2 regions of the Nocardioides salsibiostraticola genome follow, and region 1 is predicted to be linked to the other one. Evidence: riboswitches for the same ligand, from Rfam matches in the RefSeq annotation. Region 1 holds a riboswitch; the other holds the start of a gene.
What was found. A riboswitch is a leader RNA that binds a small molecule or an ion and turns the genes downstream of it on or off. The one in region 1 is predicted to bind cobalamin.
Positions count from the first base shown of each region.

Region 2: it holds a riboswitch for cobalamin, as region 1 does, so the genes downstream of both, ACYVLV_RS14055 (ribonucleoside-diphosphate reductase subunit alpha) here and ACYVLV_RS08715 (prenyltransferase/squalene oxidase repeat-containing protein) in region 1, are expected to answer to the same signal.

Region 1 is NZ_BAAGQD010000014.1:273,201-277,474, reverse strand. Features, by position in the region: gene ACYVLV_RS08720 (hypothetical protein) at 1-576, opposite strand, end outside; gene ACYVLV_RS08715 (prenyltransferase/squalene oxidase repeat-containing protein) at 579-2,183, opposite strand; cobalamin riboswitch at 2,262-2,438, opposite strand; gene gatB (Asp-tRNA(Asn)/Glu-tRNA(Gln) amidotransferase subunit GatB) at 2,534-4,045, opposite strand; gene gatA (Asp-tRNA(Asn)/Glu-tRNA(Gln) amidotransferase subunit GatA) at 4,045-4,274, opposite strand, start outside.
Region 2 is NZ_BAAGQD010000025.1:368,419-372,692, forward strand. Features, by position in the region: gene ACYVLV_RS14055 (ribonucleoside-diphosphate reductase subunit alpha) at 1-1,768, opposite strand, end outside; cobalamin riboswitch at 1,908-2,147, opposite strand; gene paaK (phenylacetate--CoA ligase PaaK) at 2,274-3,569, shown strand; gene ACYVLV_RS14065 (radical SAM protein) at 3,867-4,274, opposite strand, start outside.

The DNA of each region.
Region 1 (4,274 bases):
GTTGCCCTGGTTGCCACCCCCCGCGGTGCCGGTCGAGCCGCTTCCACCCGGTGTGGACGGCGTCGGATCGGGCGTGGGGCTGGGCGAGGGTGCCGGGGAGGAGGAACCCTGGACCGGGGCCGGCGCCGACGGCGGAGCCGACCCGTTCACGTCGTCCCAGGAGAAGGCCACCGAGCCCCCGTCCGGGATCTTCAGCGAGGTGGCGCCGACACTGGCGTAGGTCCAGTTGCCCGACTCGCCGTCGGACCACCACAGGCTCCAGAACGCGTTGGCGGGTGCGGTCCTCGCACAGGGATCGCTGGCCGGCTTAGTGTCCACCCGGCACACGAAGCCGGAGCCCTGGACGTAGTCCAGCCGATCGCCGAACAGCGACGACGCGCTCTGGCCACCGCCGGAGGACGCGCAGGACTGCTGTACTTCCCCACCGAGGCTGTTGTAGTCCACGACCACGGTAACCCCGGAGGAGCCACCGCACGCGGCGGCCTGTGCCGGAGCAGGGGTGACGCCGACCCCCGCCGCCGCGGCCAGGAGGCCAGCGGCGGCGAGAGCCAGCGGTCGTACCGAGAGACCGAGCATGGTCAGCGGGTGACCTTGAAGCCGTCGAAGCCCTTGCGGTTGAAGAACTGGCCGATCACCTTCACGCGGGTGCGTCCGGTCTTCGTGCTCGCCTCGAAGCGGGTGAAGAACTTGCCCTTGGCGTTGGCCTTGCCCTTGGCGATGCGCTTGCCCTCGAAGAACACGCGGACCTTCTCGCCGCGCTCGAGGCCCCGCACGGACACGAACTGCTTGTCCCCACGCTTGACCTTGAACTTCGTGCGGACGTCGAAGCGGGTGCGGTCGAGCCAGCTGATGCGCTCGGTGGCCACGCCGGGACCGGTGGTGGCGCCGTAGTTCGCCTTGCCGGCCTGGTCCTCGCTGACCTTGATCTTCAACTGCGAACCGGTGCCGACCACCGGCTGGGCGGCGTTGACGTCACCGAAGCAGACGGTCTCGCCGGCTGAAACGCCGTTGAGCCGCAGCGTGCGGGTCTTGCCCACCCGACCAAACGCCGGGGCCTGCCCGAAGGAGACCGTCGGCTTCGCCGCGGACTCGAAGAGCAGGCCGGGGACGGCCTGGGCGGAGGCGCGACGGAACTGGTCGCGGTTCGAGGAGGTGATGCCATCGGTGGAGGCTGCGTCGAACGCGGCCTGGTCGTAGGCGATGGCGCCGATCTCGTCGGCCAGCTCGGTGCCGGCTTCATCGGCGCCGACCTGCAGGTCGCGCACCCATCCCGCGGCTCGGTTGGACGCAACGACCTCACAGACCGAGCCGAGAGCCGTGGCGGCCAGGCCGGTGCTGTTGGTGTTGGGCGACGAGGTGAGCTCGTCTCCACCGAAGGCGCCGTTGCCCTGCTGGACACTCTTCAGCCAGGCCACGCCCTGGGCGATGGCCGCTCGGGCCGCCGCGTCGTCGGGCCGCGCCTGGAGGGAGAGGATCGCCAGCGCGGTCGTGTCGGTGCTGGCGTTGGGATCAGTCGCTCCGTCGCAGGTCTGGTCCTCGGCGCCGACGCCGGAGAAGTTGGTCCGGAAGAACCCGGCGGCACACTGCTGCTTGAGCAGGAAGGCGGTGGCGTCCGCGGCCCGGGCGCTGCCGGCCCGCGTGAGACCGGCGGCGGCGAAGGACTGGCCCAGGGTGTTCGCGTTGTCACCGAAGGAGCTGGTGTCCTGGATGCGGCCCAGGGTGGAGGTCTCGGTGCTGGTCTGCGCCTCGAGCCGGCTCACCAGGTTGCGGCCACCGAAGTCCGTGCCGACGGCGCCGGTGAGTTGCGCGAGCACCAGTGACTTGGCGACGGAACCCGCGTAGGTGCTGCCGGTGTCCCCGAAGGCCTCACCGGTGATGTATTCGTCGATGTTCGCCGCGACCGCGTCGCTGACATCGGAGGCCCGGTTCGCGTCGACGTTGGCGGAAACGGCCGCGAAGGCCACGTCGATCGACAGGCCGTAGTCGGTGAAGTCGAACTGATCGTTGAAGATCAGGTCGTTCTCGTCGAGTTGGCCGACCAACCAGTTGCTCCCCGAGGAGCCGGACGGGGTGGGGTCGGCGTACGACGGGGTGGTGCCGGCAGCGAGGGCCGAGAGGGCCAGCGCCGGGACGGCGACCGCGGCCACGAGCCGACGGCGTCCGGTGAGAGAGGGGGTGTTCATGTTTCCTTCCCGCTGCACCAGCGGGAAGCACCCGACCGGTGTCGGGTTCGCCACCCGCTGTTTTCCACGACAGCGATGTGATCAGGACGCGTCGCGGCAGGTGCTCCGGCTCGTCGATCCTCGCGTCCCCCGGGGGGCTCGAGCGATCGACCTACGGTTGCGGGACAGCGCCGGATTCGGACCGGCTTCCCCCGCTGCGAGCGTATTGAATGATTTCGCCGCAGCGTACTACCTGCCGATGCTCCTCCACACCATCACGTGCAGTCGTCAATCTCACGCCGAGTCGGCGCTAAACGTGCAAAACGCGCCGACTGGGCGTCGTATGCGCGTCAACTTGCGCCGACTCGGCGTCAGGTGAGCTTCTCGAGGATCAGTTCGCGGACCCGGCCGGCGTCGGCCTGGCCGCGCATCTCCTTCATGACCGCACCGATCAGGGCGCCAGCAGCAGCGACCTTGCCGTCGCGGATCTTGTCGGCGACATCGGGGTTCGCCGCAATGGCGTTGTCCACGGCCGCACCCAGAGCGCCGTCGTCGGAGACGATCGCCAGGGTGCGGGCCGCCACGACCTCGTCGGGGGTGCCCTCCCCGGCGACGATGCCGTCGAAGACCTGGCGGGCCAACTTGTCGTTCAGGGATCCCTCGTCGACCAGGGCCTGGACGCGTGCGACGTCGGCGGGGCTGACGCCCAACTCGGCGATCTCGACGCCGGAATCGTTCGCCCGGCGGGCCATGTCGGAGAGCCACCACTTGCGGGCCGCCTGGGGGGACGCACCCTCGGCGATGGTCGCCTCCACCAGACCCAGTGCGCCGGCGCCCACGGTGTCGCGCATCTCGAGGTCGGAGAACCCCCAGTCGGACTGCAGGCGGGCGCGCCGCTCGGTCGGGTTCTCCGGCAGCGTGCCGCGCAACTCCTCGACCCATTCGCGGGACGGAGCGACGGGGACCAGGTCCGGTTCGGGGAAGTAGCGGTAGTCCTCGGCGTCGGACTTCTCGCGACCACTGCGGGTGGTGCCGGTGTCCTCCTGCCAGTGACGGGTCTCCTGCAGGATCGAGCCGCCGTCCTGCAGGATCGCCGCGTGCCGCTCCATCTCGTAGCGCACCGCGCGCTCGACCGAACGCAGCGAGTTGACGTTCTTGGTCTCGGTGCGGGTGCCCAGGGTTCCGGTGTCGATGGGGGCCAGCGAGAGGTTCACGTCGCAGCGCATCGAACCCTGCTCCATGCGGGCGTCCGAGACGCCTAGGGCGAGGATCAGGTCACGCAGTTGCGCGACGTACGCCTTGGCGATCAGGGGGGCGAGTTCGCGGCTGCCCATGATCGGCTTGGTGACGATCTCGATCAGCGGGATGCCCGCCCGGTTGTAGTCGACCAGCGAGTAGTCGGCGCCGTGGATGCGCCCGGTCGCGCCCCCGACGTGCAGGGACTTGCCGGTGTCCTCCTCCATGTGGGCGCGTTCGATCTCCACCCGGTGGATGGCGGTGCCGCCGTCGGGCAGGGGGACGGTGACGTCCATGAAGCCCTCGAAGGCGATCGGCTCGTCGTACTGGCTGGTCTGGAAGTTCTTCGGCATGTCGGGGTAGAAGTAGTTCTTCCGTGCGAACCGGCACCACTCGGCGATCTCGCAGTTCAGCGCGAGACCGATCCGGATCGCCGATTCAACGGCTATGCGGTTCACGACCGGCATAGCGCCCGGCAGCCCCAGACACACCGGGCAGACCTGGGTGTTGGGCTCGGCGCCGAACTCCCCCGAGCAGCCACAGAACATCTTGGAGTTGGTGTTCAACTCGACGTGGACCTCCAGCCCCAACGCGGGGTCGAAGGCCTCCAGGACGTCGTCGAAGGGGACGAGGGCGACCTCGGTCATCAGTGGGCTCCCGTCGTGGAGTCGGCAAGCAGAGGGGCACGGTCCAGGAGCGGGCCGCCCCAGGCGTCGTTCAGCATCGTCTCCACGGCGGCGCCGACCCGGTAGACGCGGTCGTCGGCCATCGTGGGGGCCAGGATCTGGAGCCCGGTGGGCAACCCGTCCTCCTCGGCGAGACCGTTGGGGATCGAGATCCCCGGCACCCCGGCGAGGTTGGCCGGGATGGTGGCGA
Region 2 (4,274 bases), on a different contig from region 1:
CCTCCTGGTGGCCGGTGACCCCCCACAGGTCGGGTTGCAGGTCGCCCCCGGCCGCCCTGGTCTCGGCGTACGCCGGATGCGGCCCGTGCTTCCCGGCGAGGTCGCAGGACACCTCCAGGGCGGTCAGGTAGATCTCCTCCGAGATCCGGGTGGACAACTCCCGCGCCGCGGGGGAGTCGAAGGGCAGAGCGAGCGCGAAGAATGCGTCCTGAAGACCCATCAGGCCCAGCCCGATGGGTCGCCACCGAGGGTTGGAGGCGGCCGACTCGGCGCTGGGGTAGAAGTTGATGTCGATGACGCGATCCAGGAACGGCACCGCGGTCCGCACGGTTTCGCGGAGTTTGTCCCAATCGATGTCGTGGTGATCCCCGTCGCGGGTGAGGTGTTGGGCCAGGTTGATCGACCCCAGGTTGCACACGGCAGTCTCATCGTTGGAGGAGACCTCGACGATCTCGGTGCACAGGTTGGACAGGTGCACCACCGGGCCGCCGGGGGTGTCGCGGGTTTGGTTGCAGGTCCGGTTGGAGGCGTCCTTGAAGGTCATCCACCCGTTTCCGGTCTGGGCCAGGGTGCGCATCATCCTGCTGTAGAGATCGCGGGCCTGAACCTGACGGACGTAGCGCCCCTCCGCCTCGGCCCGTCGGTAGGCCTCGTCGAACGCGGCCCCCCACAGGTCGGGCAGCTCGGGGGCCTGATCGGGGTCGATGAGGGACCACACCTGGTCCGCCTCGACCCGACGCATGAACTCGTCGGGGATCCAGTGCGCCAGATTCAGGTTGTGGGTGCGGCGGGCGTCCTCACCGGTGTTGTCCCGCAACTCCAGGAACTCCTCGACATCCGGGTGCCACGGCTCGAGGTAGACACAGGCGGCACCCTTGCGCCGTCCGCCCTGGTTGACCGCGGCCACCGAGGCGTCCAGCGTGCGCAGGAACGGCACGATCCCGTTGGACTGACCGTTCGTGCCCCGGATCAACGCACCGCGGGAGCGCACCCGGGAGAACGCGATGCCGATGCCGCCGGCGAACTTCGACAGCTTCGCCACCTGGGTGTAGCGCGAATAGATCGACTCGAGGTCGTCCACCGGGGAGTCGATGAGGTAGCAGGAGGACATCTGGGTATGCCGGGTCCCGGAGTTGAACAACGTCGGGCTGCTGGGCAGATAGGCCAGGGACGACATCAGCCGGTAGAACTCGACCGCCTCCGACGGGCTCTGGGCCAAACCGGAGGCCACCCGGAGCAGGAAGTACTGCGGCGTCTCCACGACCAACCGGGAGGTCGGGTGCCGCAGGAGGTAACGGTCGTAGACGGTGCGCAAGCCGAAGTACTCGAAGCGATGGTCGGCCTCGTGGTCGATGGCGAAGTCGAGCTTGCGGGCGTTGTCCTTGACGAAGCGGGCGGTGTCGTCACCGATCAGACCCTCGGCGTGACCGAGGGCCACCGATTGGCTGAAGGACATCACCCCCTGGTTGCGGACCTCCTTCTCGATGTACCCGGCCAACAGGCGGGCCGCGAGGCGGGAGTACTGCGGCTCCTCGCCGATCATCTCTGCGGAGGTCTGGATGGAGAGCCGGTCCAGTTCGGCGGTGGTGGCGCCGTCGTAGAGGCCGCTGATGGTGCGGGTGGCGACGCGCATCGGGTCGACGTCGGCCAGGTCGCCGCTGACGCGGTCGACCGCCCGGACGATCTTGTTCACGTCGACTGATTCGGTGTCGCCGTTGCGTTTGCGGACGCCCATCGTGGTGCGTCGGGGATTCTCTGTGACCGTCATGTCTCTCCTCGCGAGTTCGGTCGTGGACCGGTCGGAGTGCCGCGAGGAGGGTGACGTCGAGGACGACGCTGACGGTTTCTCCGGCGCGCGTCGTACGAGGCGTCGGCCGTCCCACGAGGCCTTCGACCACCGCACCCGGGGTGGGTACGGTGCGCTGGCAGGTCTTCGGACTCGCGGGCCTGTCGTGGTCGGTCTCCCGACGCGGACTCCTACTGGCCGCCGCTTCCCAAGCGTTCCGGGGTTCTCCGGGAGTTGCTCAGTGCTGTTGACGACTGTCGTTCCCACTCACCGCTGCGGGGCAGTCCCGGTCTCTCACCGGGTTCCCTGTTGCCACGTGACGCCTGGGTTGACGCCACGAACCAGCTGCATTCAGCACCATATGTAGGGATCGAGGTGAAGTGTGGGACCACATCTAGTGGTGGCGTGTCGCTTGCCGAGAGTGGTGCAGTAGGTCGAATCGTGCTGCCCCCTTGTTGCCCGCCGCTGGTTCTGATCAAGTGAGCGCATGCATGAGGTGACGCAGGGCGAGGACATCGAGAACGCCTCGGTCGACGAACTCAGGACACTGCAGTGGCAGCGGCTCCAGTGGTCGGTTCGACACGCCTACGAGAACGTTCCCCACTACCGGGCGTCGTTCGACGCGGTCGGCGTGCATCCTGACGACCTGACCGATCTGTCGGACCTCGCACGACTCCCGTTCACCACGAAGGCGGATCTACGCGAGAACTATCCCTTCGGGATGTTCGCGGTGCCGCGGGAGGAGATCGCGCGGTTGCACTCCTCCTCCGGAACCACCGGGACCCCGACGGTGGTCGGCTACACCGCCGAGGACCTCGACGTCTGGGCCACCGTCATGGCCCGCAGCCTCCGCGCGGCCGGTGCCCGGCCCGGAGACCTGTTGCACAACGCCTACGGCTACGGGCTGTTCACCGGCGGTCTCGGTGTCCACGCCGGAGCTGAGCGACTCGGGTGCACCGTCGTCCCGGTCTCCGGTGGGATGACCGAGCGCCAGGTCCGCCTGATCATGGACTTCCGTCCCCGCGTCATCACGGTGACGCCCTCCTACCTGCTCGCGATAGTCGATGAGATGCGTCGCCAGGGGATCGACCCGCGCTCGACTTCGTTGGAGATAGGCGTCTTCGGTGCCGAGCCCTGGACCGATCAGATGCGCACCGAACTGGAGCAGACCCTCGGCATCGATGCCGTCGACATCTACGGACTCTCCGAGGTGATGGGGCCAGGAGTCGCCCAGGAGGTCGTGGAGACCAAGGACGGTCTGCACATCTGGGAGGACCACTTCTACCCCGAGATCATCGACCCGTTGAGCGGGGAGGTGCTGCCCGACGGGGAGGAGGGCGAGTTGGTGTTCACCTCCCTGACCAAGCAGGCGATGCCCGTGATCCGCTACCGCACCCGGGACCTGACCCGACTGCTTCCCGGCACCGCTCGGCCGATGCGCCGGATGGAGAAGGTCACCGGTCGCACCGACGACATGATCATCCTGCGGGGGGTCAATCTGTTCCCGACCCAGATCGAGGAGCTCCTGCTCGGCGTCCCCGCCCTGGCCCCGCACTTCCAGTGCGTCCTGGTCCGACCCGGGACGCTCGACGAGATGATCGTCCGGGTCGAGAGACGCGGCGACGCGGAGCCGGGCGCTACGGATCGGGCCGCGGCCGAGTTGCGACACCTGGTCAAGAGCACCATCGGGGTGAGCATCGGTGTCGAGGTCTTGGCGCCGGACGGGATCGAACGGTCGATGGGGAAGATGCGACGGATCGTCGACGAGCGACCCCTACGTTGAATCGCAGCAGGGCCCGCTCGAGGCGTTGACACGCATCGACCGGGCCCGGCTGGAGCAAGACATCCGCAATCCCCCCAGATTTGCGGCCAGTCCGACTCTGTCAGCGGCTATCCCCCAATCGCTGCTGACAAAGAGAACATTACGGACGGCGCCGCAACAGACGGCCCACATCTGGGGCACGAGCGGGGAAGCGTTCGGTAACACGTTCGCTCCTCGCTCAGCGGCTACGGGTGGCCTGCGGCAGATCTTGCGGATCTCTTGAGCGACCACCGGGGTCGAAACCTAGGCGGGTGAGCTCTACGCGCAGCGGAAGACCTCGCGGCCCGAGGCCGCGGCGGCGTCCTGGACCTTCAGGGTGTCGCGTACGACGCCGAAGATCTCCTCCAGGACCAACGGCGCGTCCGCGATTCGCATGTGGGGGTTCGTGATCGCGACAGGGTGCCACCAGGCGCCGTCCGCGGTGATCACCGGCTCGGGCTCGAGGTTGTCGATGGACACGTGGACCCCGCCTTCGGCGAAGCCCTCGTCGGCCACCGGACGGATCACCCGGTCCTCCTTGTCGATCCCGATGATGTCGAGACGCTCGTGCAGCGCGGCGACGCCGACGGGATCCTCGTCGAACATCGTCGCGGCCACGCGGACCTGGAAGCCCAGCGAACGGGCCAGGTCGATGCCGTCCATCGCACGGGCCCACGATCCGGCGCC